Regions from separate parts of the Brevibacillus sp. NSP2.1 genome, predicted to be linked through region 4. Evidence: riboswitches for the same ligand, from Rfam matches in the RefSeq annotation. Region 4 holds a riboswitch; each other region holds the start of a gene.
The links. A riboswitch is a leader RNA that binds a small molecule or an ion and turns the genes downstream of it on or off. The one in region 4 is predicted to bind cyclic di-GMP.
Positions count from the first base shown of each region.

Region 1: linked by a shared signal. The riboswitch ahead of M655_RS01905 (methyl-accepting chemotaxis protein) and the one ahead of M655_RS19775 (methyl-accepting chemotaxis protein) in region 4 are both predicted to bind cyclic di-GMP.
Region 2: linked by a shared signal. The riboswitch ahead of ggt (gamma-glutamyltransferase) and the one ahead of M655_RS19775 (methyl-accepting chemotaxis protein) in region 4 are both predicted to bind cyclic di-GMP.
Region 3: linked by a shared signal. The riboswitch ahead of M655_RS22230 (GNAT family N-acetyltransferase) and the one ahead of M655_RS19775 (methyl-accepting chemotaxis protein) in region 4 are both predicted to bind cyclic di-GMP.

Region 1 is NZ_CP048274.1:378,688-383,678, reverse strand. Features, by position in the region: gene M655_RS01910 (transporter substrate-binding domain-containing protein) at 1-784, opposite strand, end outside; gene M655_RS01905 (methyl-accepting chemotaxis protein) at 907-2,880, opposite strand; cyclic di-GMP riboswitch class I at 2,954-3,053, opposite strand; gene M655_RS01900 (formate--tetrahydrofolate ligase) at 3,268-4,896, opposite strand.
Region 2 is NZ_CP048274.1:449,373-454,363, forward strand. Features, by position in the region: gene M655_RS02225 (methyl-accepting chemotaxis protein) at 1-137, opposite strand, end outside; gene ggt (gamma-glutamyltransferase) at 257-1,975, opposite strand; cyclic di-GMP riboswitch class I at 2,161-2,249, opposite strand; gene M655_RS02235 (SET domain-containing protein) at 2,472-3,089, shown strand; gene M655_RS02240 (glutamine--tRNA ligase/YqeY domain fusion protein) at 3,174-4,841, shown strand; gene M655_RS02245 (APC family permease) at 4,989-4,991, shown strand, end outside.
Region 3 is NZ_CP048274.1:4,578,563-4,583,553, forward strand. Features, by position in the region: gene M655_RS22215 (AzlC family ABC transporter permease) at 1-596, opposite strand, end outside; gene M655_RS22220 (TrmB family transcriptional regulator) at 722-1,531, opposite strand; gene M655_RS22225 (hypothetical protein) at 1,665-1,847, opposite strand; cyclic di-GMP riboswitch class I at 2,131-2,214, shown strand; gene M655_RS22230 (GNAT family N-acetyltransferase) at 2,376-2,924, shown strand; gene M655_RS22235 (methyl-accepting chemotaxis protein) at 2,926-4,389, shown strand; gene M655_RS22240 (sensor domain-containing diguanylate cyclase) at 4,609-4,991, shown strand, end outside.
Region 4 is NZ_CP048274.1:4,078,160-4,083,150, forward strand. Features, by position in the region: gene infC (translation initiation factor IF-3) at 1-460, opposite strand, end outside; gene moaA (GTP 3',8-cyclase MoaA) at 723-1,736, opposite strand; cyclic di-GMP riboswitch class II at 2,034-2,117, shown strand; gene M655_RS19775 (methyl-accepting chemotaxis protein) at 2,254-3,984, shown strand; gene thrS (threonine--tRNA ligase) at 4,059-4,991, opposite strand, start outside.

The sequences.
Region 1 (4,991 bases), 1.9 Mb from region 4:
AGCTGGCGAAAATAAAGTCGCCGCGCGGAATCATGTACGCTTTTTCGCTGCGGGTAAACGGCTTGTCCGTCAGAGCCGCGTACAGGCGGGAATCGGCTTTGGAATACACCATGGCTTCGATCGTGTCGGTAATCATCACATCGTATGTGCCGTTGGCGACAAGGCCAGGGATGTCCAGGTTGTTTTGCACGACAGTAACGGTAGCGTTTTTCAAATGGTCGCGCACGAACTGTTCGTTGGTACCGCCCGGATTCACGCCGATGCGCACTTCTTTTTTGTTGATGTCTTCCAGGCTTTTGTACTTGTCCTTGTCCTGCACGCGAATCAGCGGAGCTTTTCCGAACTCGATGTACGGATCGCCCATGTGCGCTTTTTTCTGGCGATCGGTGTTGCGGGTCACGCCGCCGACCGCGATGTCAAATTTGTTCGCCAGCAGATCGTCCATCAGCGTCGGCCAGGATGTTTGCACGAAGCGCGCTTCTACTCCAAGGCTTTTCGCAAACTCTTTCATCGCGTCGATGTCGTAGCCTTCAAATTCGTTCGTTTTCGGGTTCAAATATGTGAACGGCTTGTAGTCGCCCGGTGTGCCCACGAGAATGTATCCCCGTGCGATAATCTCGTCGAGGCGGGACTCAAACTGTTTGTTTTCCTGTTTTTTGACCGCTTCCACTGCTGCGGTCTGCCCGGTTTGCGCGCCTGTAGTAGCAGCAAACGCTCCGGTTCCAGTCATCAGCATCGTTGCAGCGAGCGCGCTCGCCATCATTCTTTTTGTCCACTTTTTCATTAGTTTCTTCTCCTCCCGATTGTCGATCAGTCTGTCTCATGCCCATCTGCTGTTTCGAGCTGTCTCATCCCTTACATGGCATCCCCCCTTTAACCAGGGACGGGCTTTAGCCTTACAAGGTCTTACAAGGTGAACTTGCCTACGCCCTGCTGCAACTCCTCCGTGACCGTGTTCAACTGCTCGACCGAACGGGCAATGTCCTGAATGGCTTGCAACTGTTCGGCCGTGGCCTCCACGACCTTCTGCGCGTCTTCCGAGGCAAGCTTGGCAAAGTTGTACATTTCGTCGACCGAGGCGCTCACCTGCTCAGAGCCTGCAGACATTTCCTCCGATGCCGCCGACACCTCCAAAATATGGGCGGCAACATTGCGCGACGATTCCAAAATATGCGCGAAAATATCCCGCACCTCTTCGATCATCGAAATGCCTTCCTGCGCCTCGCGATTGCCGGTGTTCATCACTTCTACCGCGTGGCGGGTATCCTGCTGGATTTCCCCGATCAGCGCCGCGATTTTCGCAGCCGACTCCTCGGATTGATGCGCCAGATTTTTCACTTCTCCCGCCACGACGGCAAAGCCGCGGCCGTGCTCGCCAGCCCGCGCTGCCTCAATCGACGCGTTGAGCGCAAGCAGGTTGATTTGCGAGGTTAACTGGCTGATCGTATCGAGAATCCCTTCGATCTCCTTGGATCGGCTGTTCAAGCGCTCAATGGCTTCAGCCGCTCTGGTCGTGCCCTCTCCGATGCTGCCCATTTGCCGGACGGCCTGCTCAACGACTGCTGCGCCTTGCTCGGCCTGATCCGATGCCTCGCGCGCCGCTTCGGACACATGCGCGGATGTCTCTGCAATTTTCACAATCCCCGCCGCCATGTCATTCATGGACAAGGCGACGTCCTTGGAGCTGGTAGCCTGTGCCTCGGCCCCGCTGGCAATCTGGTTGATTGACGTCCCGATCCGGTTTACGTTTTCGGTCGCGTGTTCAATTCCTGCCGACACTTCATGCGTAAAGCGCAGCACCTGCTCCGACGATTGCGACACGCCTTCGATCAAGCCTTTCAAGTGCGAGACGGTCTGGTTGAAGTCGCGGGAAAGCACTGCGATCTCATCTTTTCCGGCCACCGTGACCGTCTCTGTGAGATTGCCCTGGGCGACGACATTGACGGCCTGGTTCAGACGCTGGATCGGTCGAACCAAGCGAACCGACAGCCAGTACACGAAGACGATGCCCACCGCCAGAACGACCAAGGAAATAGCCAGCAGCTTGATCGACAGTTCGTTGACCGGAGCGTGCAGGTCTTTGGCCGGAGCAGTGATGAACACTCCCCAGTTCAATCTGGTCGAAGCGTAGGAGGCGAATTGCGCCGCTTGTCCCTCTTCGTATTGAATGACTCCGCGGCCGCCTTGTGCCGTTGCTTCAAAGGCGGTTTTCAACTCAGGAATATTGCTGTCGAGCACCGACTGCTTCAAAATGACTTCGCTGTTCGGATGCCAAATATACGTTCCTTTTTTGCTCACCAAAAAGGCATAGCCACTATGTCCGAACTTCTCCTCGGAAACCGTCTTCTGAATCTCGTTGATCGGAATGGTCGAACCGACATAGCCGTATTGGCGATTGTCCTTCATCAGCGGAACGATGATCGTCACGATGTAGTTGCCTGTCCGCTGCGACACGACCGGCTCGGAAACGATGATTTTCCCCTCGCCTCGTCCTGCCTCCTGAAAATGCGGACGATCAGACGGGTTCGTCTCCTCGCCCTTGAAGTTGATGACTTTTTTGCCGCTCAGGTCATAGGAAAAGAAAAACGTCTCAAACTCGGGGTTTTTCTTCTGCGCCTCCTGAATCAGCTTCAAGTCATGGTCGAAATTGTTGTCGGCGGAAATCATCTCTCCGATCGTTTCAACAATTCCGATTTTTTCTTGGAAAAAGCTGTCGATTCTGATGGAAAGATTGCTGGCCGTAAGTTCCGCTTCTTTGTCCAGGCTGGACGACAGCAACTGCGACGAGCTGTAGTAGCTGGCACCGCAGACCGTACCCAAGCTGACAATCAAGAGCAGGCACATGACGACGATCAGCTTTTTCTTCAAACTGGATTCCATCTCACGCTGTACCTCCTATCTTTTTTTGGCAACAAAAAAGACTGCCACCCGGACAGCCTTCTTACGTGTACGGCATGGCAACCCGGCTATCGTAGCAGCAGAAGATGCGCTCTGCTTGCCTTAGACCCGTGGCTTTGCGTCCCTGCCTTTCAACAGGTTTGCCTTTGTCATTTTTTGTCGTTTTATCTGTATAAAAATACTATAGCACAACATCGGAAAAATGTGGGTTAACTTTAAAATAATGGCTTGGATTTTTTTCCACACAAAATCTTTACCCAAATTGTTTGACAAGTAAACTACTTTCTGCGAAATAATTGCGAAAAAATCGCAAAAAGGCTGACACCTTGTTGTTGGTGTCAGCCTGTCGTCCACTTTTGACTTCTTCGTTTAGCTCAGCCCTTCCACGTGGCCGTGCTCATCCACATACAGCGATTCGGCCGCAGGTTTCTTCGGGAGTCCCGGCATCGTCACCAGGCTTCCGGTCAAGGCGACGATGAAGCCTGCTCCTGCCGAAATCCGCACTTCGCTCACCTGAATGGTAAAACCGACAGGGGCGCCAAGCTGATCGGCCCGATCTGTAAAGGAGTACGGCGTCTTCGCCATGCACACAGGCAGATGGGACAGCCCCATTTCCTCTACCTTCTGGATCGTTTTTGTCGCCAGCGGCGAAAAGACTACCCCGGAGCCGCGGTAAATTTCTTTGACCACCGTCTCAATCTTTTCCTTCACGCCGAGGTCTTCTTCGTACAAAAAGCGGAATTGCCCAGGGCGCTCTGCCGCGCGCGTCACTTTTTCCGCCAGTTCGATTGCGCCTTCTCCGCCTTCTGCCCACGCCTTGGACAGCGCCGCCTCGGCACCTGCCTCCTGGCACAGCGCCATGACTGCGTCGATCTCCGCTTGTGTATCGGTGGCAAAATGGTTGATCGCTACAACCGCCGGCACGCCGAACTTCTGCAAGTTTTCCAGATGGCGACGCACGTTGGCGAAGCCTTTTTCCAATGCGGCGAGGTTTTCTTCGGCCAAATCCGGCACTTTGATTCCGGCGTTGTACTTCAAGGAACGCACGGTAATGACCACGACTGCTGCCGATGGCGTCAGCCCGGCTTTTCTGCACTTGATGTCAAAAAACTTCTCCGCGCCCAGGTCAGCGCCGAAGCCCGCTTCCGTTACGACGTAGTCGGCCAGCTTCAAGGCTGTCTTCGTGCCGATCACGCTGCTGCATCCGTGCGCGATATTCGCAAACGGACCGCCGTGGACGATGACTGGCGTGCCCTCGATCGTTTGCACGAGGTTTGGCTTGATCGCTTCCTTGAGCAGTACGCACATCGCCTCGACCGCATTGATTTCTTCCGCCCGGACTGGCTTGTCTTCAAAATCGTAGCCGATGATGATGTGGTTCAGCCGCTCGCGCAAGTCGGCGAGGTTCTCGCTCAGGCACAAAATCGCCATGATTTCCGATGCGGTCGTAATCATGAAGCCGTCTTCGCGCGTCATGCCGTTGCCGTCTCCCAGCCCGACCACGATATTTCTAAGCGCGCGGTCGTTCATGTCCATCGCCCGTTTCCAGACGATTTTTTTCGGATTGATGCCCCGCGGATTGCCGTGGAAAATATGGTTGTCGATCATCGCCGCAAGCAAATTGTGCGCGGCGGTAATGGCGTGAATGTCGCCAGTAAAATGCAGATTGATTTCATCCGCAGGGAGGATTTGCGCCTTGCCGCTTCCGGTAGCCCCTCCTTTTATCCCCATGCACGGGCCAAGGGATGGCTCACGGAGCGCTGCAATCGTCCTTTTTCCAAGCAGATTGAGCGACTGCGACAAACCAATCGTGGTCAGCGTCTTGCCTGCTCCTGCCGGATTGGGATTCATCGCGGTAACGAGAATCAGCTTGCCATCAGGTCGGTCTTTTATTTTATCCCACAGCTCATCAGAGATTTTTGCCTTATACTTTCCGTAAAGCTCCAGATCCTGTTCATCGATACCTGCTGCCTTGGCAATCTCAACAATCGACTTCATACCTGCCTCCCTGCCTTGCGAAATGTTTATTTACCAATCTTCTACATTCCACATTGCAGTTTGTTCTCCTTTCCGGCGCTCCACTTTTCGCAAAA
Region 2 (4,991 bases), 2.0 Mb from region 4:
TACGACGCTTTTTGCTTGTCGATCAGGATGGATGAAAAGCTGTTCGTAATAAACAGCGAAACGACGGCCAGAGGAATGACTGCAACGGTGAGAAACCAGAGAATCATTTTGTTCCTCAGCTTTTTGAACAAAAACATAGGCTTTTCCACTCCTAAATTCGTGCTTGGCAATTTCTTTCTGTCTTGCGTAGAACGCTGCCTGCCCGAAAGAAATGCACAGTCAGACTGCCGAGAAGACTCAGCAGCCTGACGAGCGATTAATATCCCATTGCCGCGCCTTCCCCGCGAGGGTCAGCGCCGCCAAACTTCACATTCGTTTGCGGATCAATCAAGATCGCGCCGGACTGGCCCATCGCATCGGTGTAGGCTGCTTCCAGCTTTTCGACCGGATGGCCGCGCTTCACCAGCTCGTCCAGAACGTCCTGCGGAATCCGGCTTTCGACTTTCAGGTTGTTGGAGGCAGAGCCCCAGTTGCGGCCGTGCAGCCATCTTGGCGCTTCAATCGCGTCCTGCACGCTGAAGCCGAAGTCGACGATGCGCGTGACGAGCGCCGCCTGCGTTTGCGGCTGGCCTTCGCCGCCTTGTGTTCCGTAGAGCAGGTAAGGCTTGTCTCCTTTAAAGAGCATCGCCGGGTTGATCGTGTGGAAGGTGCGTTTGCCCGGTTCCAGGTGATTGATGTGTTTCGGGTCCAGAGAGAAGTAGCTGCCGCGGTTTTGCAACAGGACGCCCGTGTCTTTCGCGACGATGCCGGAGCCCCAGTCAAAGTAGTGGCTCTGGATGATCGACACGGCATTGCCGTCCTTGTCCACGACGCCAAACCACGTAGTATCGCCTTTTGGATCGAGCGGCTCGACCGCTTTTGCCGCTTGCTTCATGTCAATGCGCGCTGCCAGTTCTTTTCCGTGCTGCTTGGACAACAGCTCGTCCACAGGAATATCCACGAATGCCGGGTCAGTCAGCCATTTGTCACGGTCGGCAAAAGCTTGTTTGGTCGCTTCGACGATCGTGTGGTAGTAATCCGGCGTACCTTCGCCCATGCTCTTGAGGTCAAAGTTGTTCAGCACGTTCAAAATCGAGAGCGAGGCCATGCCCTGGGAGTTGGGCGGCACGTTGTACGCCTTGTAGCCGCGATAGTCTACCGTAATCGGCTCCGCCCAGGTGGAGGTATGCTTCTCGAAGTCTTTCAGCGTGAGCAGCCCGCCGTTTTTTTGCAGGTCGGCGACGATTTTTTGCGCGACTTCGCCTTTGTAAAATCCGTCGGCGCCTTTTTGGGCAATGATTCGCAACGTTTTGGCAAGGTCCTTTTGCTTGAGAATTTCGCCTGCGGCATACGGCTCTCCGTTCGGCTTCAGGAACGTTTTGCGGAAGCCCTCGAAGCGCTGGAGATTTTTCAGCTCGTTGTCAGTCGGGTCTGTTGCGTACTTGGTCCAGTAAACCTGGTTGGGCGAGACGGGATAGCCGTTTTCGGCGTACCCGATCGCAGGCTCCAGCAGCTTGTGCCAAGGCAGCTTGCTGTTGCCCATGCTTTTGTGCGCGTAGTTGTAGGCTTCCCACCAGCCGGAAACAACGCCGGGAACCGTGTTGGCAGACTCATAGCCGCGGGAAGGAATTTTGTCGTAGCCTTTGCTTTTGTAGTATTCGATGGTTGCCTTTTCGCCAGCTCGTCCGCTGCCGTTCAATGCTTTCAGCTCTTTTGTTTTGGCGTTGTAAATGAGCCAGAAGTTATCCCCGCCAATGGTCGTGTAGTGCGGATAGACGACGGCGAGGGTAGAGGCGGCGGTAATCGCGGCGTCTACTGCGTTTCCGCCGTCTTCCAACGTTTTCAGGGCTGCGGCTGTAGCCAGATAGTGAGGTGTTGTGACCATGGCATTTGGCGACATTGATGTTGGACGATTGGCAGCTTGGACCGGAGCGAATGTTGTCAGGCCGATAGCGGCGGTCAATGCGACGGCAGAAAGTTTTTTCCAAAGTGACATCTCATGAAGCCTCCTTGTATTTTGGTGAAAAGGTTCCAACAATCCGACAGCTTTTCGCAGCCTCACCTCCTTGACCGGGACAGACAGAAAATTCCTCATACCTACAAAAATGGACAAAAACAGACAATGAGTGCGCAAAAAAAGACCAATGATATAGGATCATTGGTCTTGTCCTACATCAATATTTCGGTAGCTGGCTGGCATGCCCGCTCGTGCGGAGGTAGCCCCTCTAGCTTTGCGTCGCCGGATTTCCCCGGGTTTGCCGTTTCGATATCAATGAAAAATTAATGCAAATGTTGCAGGTAAAATTTCCTAAACCTGTTTGTCAATAATATAGACGATTTGTCGATTGGGGTAAATAAGGAAATTTCTTTTTATCTAGAAAAAAGGAAGCATCAGGGAAATACGCGTTTTTCACCGACATTCACACACCTCTGTTGGCCGAACTGCTTATGATGATAAAAAGGCACATTTGCCAAGGAGTGAAACAACGACCATGATGCATCCCGATACAGAGCTTCGCTATATCAACGACGAGATCGGGTACGGTGTGTTTGCGACAAAGCTCATTCCCAAAGGCACGATTGTCTGGGTCCAGGATGATCTCGATCAGGTATTAGACCCGGCATTTGTGGAAAAACTGGATCCATTAAGAAAACAGGACGTGCAAAAATATTCGTTCAAAAATCAGTTCGGCAAATACATCTTGTGCTGGGATAAGGCCCGGTTTGTCAACCACAGCTTCCATGCGACCTGTGTGGCGACGATGTACGATCTGGAACTGGCGGCGCGGGACATTTTGCCGGGCGAGGAACTGACCGATGATTACGGAACGCTGAACCTGGATGAACCGTTTGACTGTTTGCCGGAGCCGGGCACGAGCCGTTCAAGGGTGATGCCTGACGACTTGCTGCGCTACTATCGCCAATGGGATGAGATCGCAGCCGCCGCCTTCGAGCGGTTCAATCAGGTTGAACAGCCGCTGCTCCACCTCGTAAGACCTAAGCATTTGCAAACCATTCGCGGCATTACCGAACAGCAGCGGTCGCTCGACTCGATCATTTCGCTGTACTGCCAGCCGCAATCGCGATGGCCAAAAGAGCAGGAGTGGTAGACGCAGCGGGCCGGACAACGGCCCGATTTTGTTGAACTCTGGGAAGAGAATCAGTATTATGGAATGTAAAGGTGAAGTGAAAGGTTGATTTCATTGGAAAACAAGGTAGCGTCATCCAATTTTATCCGCAATATCGTGATTGACGACCTGCAAGCAGGCAAGGTCAAGGAAGTCATTACCCGCTTTCCGCCGGAGCCGAACGGGTATCTTCATATTGGACATGCAAAAGCCATCTGCCTGAATTTTGAACTGGCAAGCGAATTTAATGGCAAGGCTCACCTCCGTTTTGACGATACCAATCCGGTGAAAGAAGACACTGAGTACGTGGAAGCGATCAAAACAGACGTCAAATGGCTTGGCTTTGAATGGGACGGGCTGTTTTTTGCATCGGATTACTTTGAAGAGATGTACAAGCGTGCGGTGCTGTTGATTCAAAAAGGCAAAGCCTACGTGGACGATCTGTCTGCCGAAGAGATGCGCAAGCTGCGCGGAACGTTGACGGAGCCGGGCGTAGACAGTCCGTACCGCAACCGTTCTGTGGAGGAAAACCTCGACCTGTTCGAGCGCATGCGCAACGGAGAGTTCAAGGACGGGGAAAAAGTGCTGCGTGCCAAAATCGACATGTCCTCCCCGAACATCAACATGCGCGATCCGGTTTTGTACCGCATTTCCCATACGACCCACCACAACACGGGAGACAAATGGTGCATTTACCCGATGTACGACTACGCGCACCCGCTGGAGGATGCGATTGAAGGCGTGACCCACTCGCTCTGCTCGCTCGAATTTGAAGACCATCGTCCGCTGTACGACTGGGTCATCAGCGAGTGCGAGATGGAGCACGTTCCGCGCCAGTACGAGTTTGCCCGCCTGAACCTGACCAACACGGTCATGAGCAAGCGCAAGCTGAAACAGCTCGTAGACGAAAACGTCGTCGATGGCTGGGACGATCCGCGCATGCCGACCATTGCAGGCTTCCGCCGTCGCGGCTTTACGCCGGAAGCGATTCGCACGTTTGCCCGTGAAGTCGGGGTAGCGCGCAGCAATAGTACAGTCGACGCGAAAATGCTGGAGCATTTCATCCGCGAGGACTTGAAGCTGAAAGCACCGCGCACGATGGCTGTTTTGAATCCGCTGAAAGTCGTCATCACGAACTATCCGGAAGGCCAGGTCGAGATGCTCGAAGCGGAAATCAACCCGGAAAATCCGGAGATGGGCAATCGTCAAATTCCGTTCTCCCGCGAAATCTACATCGAGCAGGACGACTTCATGGAAAACCCGCCAAGCAAGTATTTCCGCCTGTTCCCGGGAAATGAAGTCCGTCTCAAGCACGCCTACTTCATCAAATGCAACGACGTGGTGAAGGACGCGGATGGCAATGTCATCGAGCTGCACTGCACCTACGACCCGGAGACGAAGAGCGGAAGCGGGTTTACAGGACGCAAGGTAAAAGGGACCATCCACTGGGTAGATGCGAGCCAGGCAGTACCTGCCGAGTTCCGTTTGTACGAGCCGCTGATTCTCGACGATGAGGACACGGAAGGAAGCTTCCTGGACAACATCAACCCGAACTCGCTGGAAGTGTTGAACGGATTCGTCGAGCCGAACATGAAAGACACGAAGGCGCAGGACAAATACCAGTTTTTCCGCCACGGATACTTCAACGTCGATCCGAAGCATACGACGCCGGACAAGCTGGTCTTTAACCGGATCGTTTCGCTGAAAAGCTCGTTCGAACTGCCAAAAGCGTAGTACAGGCGCAGGCTGTGACAAACACAAAAACGCTGTTGCGGCATGGGAAAACCGTGTGCAACAGCGTTTTTTCATCAGGCAAGGCGTGGAACTTTTCTCATTCGCGTGTATAATTATTCGTGGTGCACCAGAGAAGGAGGACAGGCAGTG
Region 3 (4,991 bases), 500 kb from region 4:
AAGACAGACACGCCTACAGCAATGACGACTGCGCTGATGGCGACGACGATATCGAGCCGGATTTGCTTGCGGCTCATCATCGCCAGCACCAGCAAGCCGATAAACATCGCCGGCAGAGCGAAATCAAGGCCCAACTGCTCGGGATTGGCGATCCACTGTCCGAAATAGGCTCCCGCCAAATTGGCCGCAATCCAGTTCAGGTAAGCCGTCACATTCAAACCGTGCATCCATTTTTCGTCGATCTGCTTGCGCTTCGCCGCCTCGTTGATCGCAACCCCGAACGTCTCGTCTGTCAGAAGCGAACCGACGAGCATGTTCCGAAACGCCGTCAGATGGCGGAAGTAGGGCGACAGAGCCGCGCTTAGCAAAATATGCCGCAAATTCACAAACAAAATCGTAATGATAATTCCCATCGCCGAGCTTCCTGCGGCAATCATGCCCGCAGCAATAAACTGCGCCGAGCCTGCGTACAGCAAAATGCTCATCAAGGCAATTTCCATGATGCTCAGCCCAGCGGTCTTTTCCAGCACACCTGCCGCAAACCCGATGCTCAAATACCCGAGCAAGGTTGGAATGCAATCCTTGACCCCCTGCATGAAGCTTCCCTGCTCACCCGCGTTCGACAATGCTTCTACTTGCAGTTGTTCTCGCCCCACTGCTTCTCCCTCACTCTCTCTTTATTTCACTCCGGCTTGCGCGCTTGCCTCCTGCTTCGCTCCGCTTACTTGAATCTCTTCCCGGTGACCACCTGGTACAAGTCCGGCTTGCTGCGCCAGAGCGCTTCGACCTTATCCGGGCCGAGCACCTTTGTCACTTCCGCAAACATAATATCGTGGCGAATGTACTCGACAGCGACCAGAACGAGCGCCGGATCCTTCGTCTTGACCGCCCAGGCAGCCGTATTTGGCGTGAAGTTGGCGATCAGCACTTCCTCCAGATCACGCGCGACGATTGTAAGATGCCCGCCCATCCGTTCCTCGGCCACATCAGGCGCCATATAGTCATGGTGATACGTCGTCCCTACGCGCGTCTCTTGCTGTCCAAACAAAACGGTAAAGACGGAAATCCCTTCTTCGGTTCGTCTGTCCACCGCCTCCTGGATAAAAGGCACCTGAGGCTCCCAGATCGACAGCCACACTTCCTCGCCAGCCTGCTCGATCATTTGCCTCATTTCCATGAGCACCAGCTCGTCACCGCTAATTCGCCGAATGACGTCGATCTCTTGCTCGGACTCTAAGGCCGACAAGTTTTTTTCCAAATAGTCGAAGGACGCTTCGAACTGCCCGCGCAGCCTGCGGACCAGCTCTCTTGCTGGCAGCGGCGCATACGTGACAGGCTCGGAAGGCACGGTGTAAACAGCCCCTTTGTCAACGAGCTTGCCCACGACTTCGTAAATCATGGAGCGCGGCACGCCAGAGCGTTTGCTGATTTCGTATCCGGTGATCGGAGAGTGCTTGAGCAGACTGATGTAAGCCTTGCACTCGTACTGGGAAAATCCGAGCTTTTGCAATTCCTTGTATATGTCTTCCATCCCGACCTCTTAGTAGTTAGTTTTATACTCACTATAGGTTCAGGTTCGTTCCTTTGTCAATGTGCTTTTCCCGGCACAAGCGAAAATAAAAAAAACCCTCCGTGAACGAGGGCCTTTTTGGCAAGCAAGCAGCCTAAGCGAGATCGCGCACTTTAATGTAAGAAACGTTTCTTACATTAATCACGATGTCATCGTATTGCAGCCACCCATCCTTTTGGTTGGCGACCATTTGGATGATTTCTTCCGGCTCGGTTGTCTCGATCTTAACCAGCTCGCCACCGGAAAAGTGAAACTCAATCGTTTTGGCCTGACTCATTTTCGCATCCCTCCTGTTCTTTCTAGTTATCGGACGGATGGTAAATTTTTGTTACGCATCAGGCGCAAGTAGCTGAGTCGGCCATTGGCAAAAGTCCCGGCACAACCTGACTATGTTCCTATCTTTTCTCTGTTTTTCCTCGCATCTTTCTCTGTCCAAACTACCAATTTGGAGCCGACTATTTATGAACAATCGGTTACTTTACCCTACCAAAACTTGACAAGATTGTTTCTCTTGGATTATATTTTGCATAATTCGACACTTCTATACATTTTTCGCAAATGAATGACAAAGGCAAAGTCATCGAAAGGTGGCGACGCAAAACCACGGGTCTAAAGTCTTTGACCATGACAGCCGGGTTGCCATACATCATGAGCATAGCAGGAAGATGATGGTGACTTTGGGCTGTTTCCGCATGGGGAATGGCCTTTTTTATGCTCACATGGAAGAAAGGAGGCGCCATTTTATCGATCAACACTAGACTTGTACATGAAAAAACAAAGAGAGAGAAAAATGGAGTGGAGTATTATGTACAAACTGGTTGATTCAGCACAATCTTTGGCACTTTTCCATCAAATCAAGGAAAGTGTCTGGACCTCAATGGGCTTCGAGATGGAATACGCCAAAGATGGTTCCGACGTCTATCTTTTGTTGTCGGATGAGGACGAACCAGGCGGGACTTTTGAATTTACACCACATGAAAAATCTTCTGCTTATCTGCAAAATTTGTTTCAGGATGTTTTGACGAGCGATATGAAAGTTGTCGAAGTGGACAGTTTCGCTGTCTTGCCCAAGTTCCGCGGAAAGCTGGGACGATGGGGAGTTGCCCTCATGATCGATTATGCAGAAAAACACGGATATACGCATGCAGTCGGTTTGGCAGATCCGGCTTTTTTTCAGTTGATTAACCGTAAATACAACGTCAGAGCGACGCAAGTGAAAGAGATGGTCTTCTACAAAGGGGCGAATGCCATTCCGACCGTCTTCCACCTGCAAGAAGCCTATTTGAACAAGGACAAGCCCGAATTTGCCTGGTATCAAGAGCTTTGCAAACAAATAAAAGTTGAGGTTAGCTGACATGGAACTCTTACAAAGAAGAAATAACTGGGTGGTCATTGTTTTTGCGAGCATCATTACCATCGTCCAGATCGTGAACCTCATCATGGGGGTTCCGTTCTCCTTCGTTTTAACCGTGCTGGGGATTTTGTACGGGGTGCTCGCACCTTTTGCCTACCTTTCCAACCGGCCAGCCTGGCGGGACAAGATGGCTCCCTTCATGAAGTTTTTCAACTTCGCTGTCATCGGCATTTTCATGTTCGTCATCGTGGGACTCGATCCTTGGCTGGTCAACATCATGACGATCATGTTCTTCGTCGCGGTCATGGGCATTTATCAGGACAAACTGATTAACATCTTGACCATCATCGCAGCCATGGGGATCGTCACCTACTATTTCCTGACGAACGGCGAAGCGATTTTCTACACGTCCGATCCTGTTCATTTGATGTACTACTTGCTGGCCTTCTGCTTCGTATCGGCGACAAGCATGATGCACGCAGTTTTCAACAACAAGCTGCAGCGGGAAAGCGAGGAGCAAAAGCAGCAAGCGATCGCCTCCAAAGAGTCGCTGCAGCGCATTTTGGACCAGATCAACGAATCGCTCAACTCCGTCCAGGAATATCAGGAGAATTTGAACAAGGTTACAGATGGCGTCAACGTCCGCGCGGTGGAGACAGTGGCTGCCCTTCAGGAGATCATGCGCTCCTTCTCGATCCAGACCGACAACACCAACGAGTTGCGCCGCGAGATGGGCACGACCAACCTCCAGGTAGAGGACATGACCCGCTCCGTGACCGAAATGCACGAATACGTAGAATCGACCAAAGAAGCGACCAATGAAAGCGGCAAGCGCATCAGCAACATCGGCAACGACTTCGAGCGCTTTATCAAGGACATTCAAGGCACGAACAAGCTGATCCAAGAGCTGAACAAAGAAACGGAATCCATTGAAAAAATCATCCAAACGATTTCGGAAATTTCGGCACAGACCAACCTGCTGGCGCTCAATGCGACCATCGAGGCTTCCCGTGCAGGCGAGCATGGTCGCGGCTTTGCCGTCGTAGCGGACGAGGTGCGCAAGCTGGCCGAATCTTCCAAGCTGTCCTCCGAATCAATCTCTACCTTGTTGATGACGATTCGCGAAAAAATGAAGCTCGTCTCCGACATGATCTCCGAGTCCCAACTGTCGTTTGAGAAAAACAGCGAAGGGATCATGGAGGTTCAGGAAATGTTTACGAACGTGGACAACTACATGCACAACTTCGCCGAGAAAACGAAAAATCTGCAAGAGTTCATCGTCCACGTCCACAGCATGATTCAGGAAGTCAACGCCAAAGTCGAGGTCAACGCAGACATCACCGACAAAAACAAGGAAAGCCTCGAAGAAGTCCTCGTGCTCGTCTCCGAGCAAAAAGAGGAAATCGTCAAAGTATCCGGTGGCTTCGAAAAGATCGAGCAACAAATTCGCGGTTTGAATACGTAAGCAGCAAAGCTGGCTGGATTTTTATGCAACTGCCCTCTCTTTTGTAGAGGGCGGTTTTTTTGCGTGCATGTCTGGATAATTGTGGAATCGGCGAGATTTTTTTATAAAATTCATTTTTCTACATAGCATGTCCCGCCTGTATCGCTTATAATACACATGGAATTTTTACAGTTCTCTTCCATCGTGAATCGATCCAACGCAAAGAGAGGCCTAAGCCATATGCCTGTTTTTCATCGTTTTCCAACGAGCCAGGGGAAAAAGATTGGTTTGACTACCCTTTTGACGGGTCTTGTTTCCTTGTCCATTCTGTTGACGCTGACGATTCTTCTCGTAGCCTCGTATCAATCGAAAAAGAAGTCGCTGATTGATACGACTCTCACTCTTAACTATTCGAGCGCAAGCAAAATGAGCCAAATGATCGACTCCCTGTTCCTATCCATGCGCAGCAGCCTGCGCTATTCCGCCACCGTTTTAATCGACCATCCCTCACGGACGCAACAAGAAGCCATCGAACATCTGGAGATTCTTCGCAAAAGCGGCAACTACTTCAACTCGCTTACTGTCGTAGATGAAACCGGAACGGTTCGCAGTGTGTCCCCGCC
Region 4 (4,991 bases):
CCTCGATCTTCGGTTTACGCTCAGGCGTAGCGAGATCTTCACACTGAGCAGCTACACGCTCCATAACGCCAAGCCCGATTTCGGAGTGGGTGATTTCACGTCCACGGAAACGGATCGTACACTTCACCTTGTGGTGATCCTCCAAGAACTTGCGGACGTTGCGAAGCTTGGTTTGAAAATCGTGTTCTTCGATGTTAGAAGAAAAACGCACTTCTTTCAGCTCGATGATCTTCTGGTTTTTCCGTGCTTCTTTCTCCTTTTTCGCCTGCTCGTACTTGAACTTTCCGTAGTCCATGATACGGCATACAGGCGGTTTGGCTGTCGGAGCAACGTTTACCAGATCCAGTTCGGCTTCCTGGGCAATGCGCAACGCTTCCCTGAAGGGTACGACTCCCAATTGGCTCCCGTCAGCGCCGATCAAACGGACTTCACGGGCACGGATCGCTTCGTTGATTAACATTTGATCCTTGCTAATACTTGCCACCTCCGTCAATTTCGAGAAGGAACAAAAATGTGCGAACGCATCTGCGCCCGCACATATCTCACCTAAGCAATTTCATCAGATCCAAGGATCTTTGCATAAGAGTTACCTGTCAACAGTCGTGTCGGACGTCGACCCAGGTGAGAAGCTGGGCGCCTCTGCTTGTTCTCGAAGTATGAAGTGTTTATACACGCAACTTATAATACAAGGTAGAGTTGTCTTTGTCAAGGCTTATCGCTTTTTATCCTCCGATGTGGGACATTTCCACCTTCGGACGCTTTTGCAGCCCCGGCGTTTCGTCCAGCCGTTCTTCCGAATAGCGCTCGTCGCGCTTTTCCCAGATCGCGCGAATCTGCTCCTGGATTTCTTCGTCGCTTCGCCCGCTGCGCAGCGGCTCGCGCAAGTCATAGCCGGCGGAGGCGAACAGGCAGTTGTACATTTTCCCCTCTGCCGACAGCCGCGCCCGCGTACAGGTAGAGCAAAAGGCTTGTGTCACCGACGAGATCAGCCCAATCTCCTGATCGCTCCCCTCGTAGCGGTAGCGCGAAGCGACCTCGCCGAAGTAGTTCGCCTCGACCGGGACGAGCGGCATTTCTGCGCCGATCATCCGGACGATTTCGCTGGAAGGCACGACCTGATCGAGCTTCCAGCCGTTGCTGTTACCTACGTCCATGAACTCAATGAAGCGCAGCGTATGGCCTTGCTCGCGGAAATAACGGGCCATCGGCAAAATGTCCTGGTCGTTGACACCGCGCTGGACGACCATGTTGATTTTCACCCCGAGTCCCGCTTCCGCCGCCGCGCGAATCCCGTCGAGCACAGCATCCACCGGATAGCCTCTGCCGTTTAACATGCCAAACCGCTCGTTGTCCAGGCTGTCGAGGCTGACGGTGACGCGATCAAGCCCGGCTTCCTTCAAAGCCTGGGCATGGCGGGCGAGCAGCGAGCCATTGGTCGTCATGGCGATATCGTGAACGTCCTCTATTTTTCGAATCATTCGTATTAATTCAGGCAAATCCCTGCGCACGAGCGGTTCTCCGCCCGTAATCCGGATTTTCCGCACGCCGAGCGCTGTGAATATTTGGGTCAAGCGGGTAATTTCTTCAAACGACAGCAGCTTGTGCTGCGGCAAAAATTCAAACTCCGGCCCGAAAATTTCAGCCGGCATACAGTACCGGCAACGAAAATTGCATTTGTCTGTCACGGAAATGCGCAGATCACGGAGAGGACGCTTTCGTGTGTCACGTACTTGCATCTGCTCTAGCACTGGTGGTCACCCTCCTTTTCCTGGCTGAGCCTGGCATGCCACTCTATCTCCAGTTTGTCTCGTATTGATGTCCAACATGCGATTCCGGCTTTTTATTAGCGTACCATATTCCGCCTGCGAACGGCTCCTGTTCCTGCACTTTTCGCTGTTGCAAAAGCGGTCGCAAGCCGATGAAAATCGGAAAAATGACCCGGTGCACGCCAATGTGCAAACCGTTTTTTTGACTATTCCCTTTTGTATAAACATAGGATAATATGACTATATATTATGCTCTATATATTCCTCTTCAATAAGGAAAGCGAAGATCAGCCGTTTGTATGTGGGCACTTGAATGGCTGGGAGCGAGTAGTGCAACCGACCCTATTTTCGTTGTAGAGTCGGTTTATTTTATCCCAGAACAAAGGCCTTGTCCACTGCTCAGAAACGGCAAGCTGCAGCAATGGCAATCGCCCCCTCTTTCTCAATTTTTGAGTAAATCAATAAAATGTAAAATTCGGAGGTCTGCATGCAATTTTTTGCAAAGAAAGCAAAGCCATGGAATGAGTATGTGAAAGCTTCCCACGCAACTGACATTACCGAAGTGGGCGAACGCGTGAAAGAGCGCCTGTCTTTTTTGGGCGTGGATCAGGATACATTGGCGCACGTCAAAGAGGCTGCTACCACGCTTTACCCCTTTAAAGCAGAGATCGTATCCAAGTTTTACCAGTCGATCACTAACGTTCCCCACCTCCAGAAGATCATCCTCGACAACTCCAGCCTGGAGCGGTTGAAAAAAACTTTGGAGGTCCACCTGGAGCAGTTTCTCACAGCAGAAGTCAACCATGAGTACGTGAAAACGAGAATTGTCATCGGGCAAGTTCACAGCCGCATTCATCTGACAGCCGATCATTTTATTTCTGCACACCATCTGCTGATTCAGATCATGACCACGATTTTGATGGAAAAATGGAGCAATCAGCCGCATCAGATGATGAAAATGGTCACCGCTGTGCAAAAATTGGCAGCATTCGATCAGCAACTGATTGTGGAAGTGTATATGGAAGAGACGTTCAAATCGTTTTTGTTCGGCATCTCCGGCATGCTCAACCATATGACCCAGCTCGACACGACGAAGCAGCTTATCTCGGGAATGGACGAGCAGATCGAGGAAAGCCACAGCGTCACCGCCGCAACGGAAGAAATGAGCGCCTCGATTCAGGAAGTCGCCAACCACGCGGTCAAAGTCGCGGAAGGGACAGACGAAGCGGTGCAATCCGCTGAACAGAGCAAACAGATCATCAATGCCGCTCTCGGCGACATCCGCCAGGTGGGCCACGTCTTTGTCGAGGTCATGAGCAGGGTAAACCAGCTCAATCAGGAGATTCATCAGACACAGGACGTCATCCGCATCATTCGGGAAATCGCCGAGCAGACCAACCTGCTCGCGCTGAACGCCAGTATCGAGGCCGCCCGGGCCGGAGAGCAAGGGCGCGGCTTTGCAGTCGTAGCCACTGAGGTGCGCAAGCTGGCCGAGCATACAAAAGAACAGATCAGCCGGATCACAGACAACATGGAGTCGCTGCAACAAGTTTCGAAGCGAGTGACGGAGCAGATGGACAGCACGAGCAAGCTGGTGGAGCGCAGCGTCGGGGAAGCCCAGTTCGCCGATGTCGCCCTGAACAAGATTGTGTCCACCATGCAGGAAATCAGCCAATCCACCTCGCAAATTGCCGCCATGACCGAGGAACAGGCTTCTTCTGTCACGGATATCGCCCACCGCAACTCCACGATTTTTGACCTGAGCACACATTCGCAGCAAATCGCCAAAAACACCGCGCAAATCATTCTCGAACTGAGCCGGAAAATGGATGAGTACCGCAAGACGTTCTTTACGATCAATGTCAAATTGAGCTACAAAGACATCGTGCGCGTGGCCAAAACGGATCATTTGCTGTGGAAATGGAAAATTTACAACATGTTCCTTGGTTTGGAAAACCTGGTCGCCGCAGAAATGGCCTCGCACCATCACTGCCGACTGGGGACGTGGTACTACAGCGACTTGCCGCCGCTTGTGCGCAACAACCCGACCTTCAAAAAGCTGGAGGAGCCGCACAAATTAGTACATTTTTACGCCAAGCAGGCAGTGGAAAAATACCAGGCCGAGGATCTCGCCGGCGCCCAGGAAGCGTACGAGCAGCTTCAACGGGCGTCCCATGAAGTCGTAACACTGCTTACCCGTCTGGAAAATGAGCTGTAGCAGTTGTCGCCACCGTTTTCGCCAAAAACAAAAGGGCCGTTCCCACCGTTCGGGTGAGAACTGCCCTTTTTGCTTTACTTCATTTCGTTGATTTCGGCGCGGATTTTTTCCACGAACTCATCAACGGTCATGGCGCCTTCATCGCCTACTCCCCGTCTGCGTACAGACAGAGTGCCGTCTGTCACTTCTTTTTCCCCGATAACCAGCATGTACGGGATTTTTTGCACTTGCGCTTCACGGATTTTGTAGCCGATTTTTTCGTTGCGCGCATCCAGCTCTACGCGGATGCCAGCTTGTTGCAGCTTTTCTTTGACTTGCTCGGCGTACGGAATGTGCACCTCGCTGATGTTCATCAAGCGCGCCTGGATTGGAGTCAACCAGACAGGGAATGCGCCTGCGTAGTGCTCGATCAGGATGCCGATGAAACGCTCCATGGAGCCGTACATCGCACGGTGCAAGACAACCGGACGATGCTTTTCGTTGTCTTGGCCCACGTAAGTCAGGTCGAACTTCTCCGGCATTTGGAAGTCGAGCTGGATGGTTCCGCATTGGTGACGGCGTTTCAGCGCGTCGGTAATTTGGAAGTCGATCTTCGGTCCGTAGAACGCACCGTCGCCTTCCTTGATTTCATACGGCATTTCCAGTTGCTCCAGCACCTTTTTCAAGGAGCTTTCCGCTGTTTCCCACAGCTCGTCGGAGCCCATGGAATCTTCCGGGCGAGTCGAAAGTGCTACGCTGTATTCAAAGCCGAACACTTTGTAGATTTTGTCGATCAGCTTAATCATGTTTTTGATTTCGCTCTCGATCTGGTCAGGGCGGACGAATACGTGTGCGTCATCCTGGCAGAAGGTGCGAACCCGCAGCATGCCGTTCAGCGCGCCGGAATATTCGTGGCGGTGAACCTGGCCGAACTCGGCATAGCGAATCGGCAAGTCGCGGTAGGAATGCATTGCGTTTTTGTAAATGAGCATGTGTCCTGGGCAGTTCATCGGCTTCAAGGCGTAAGT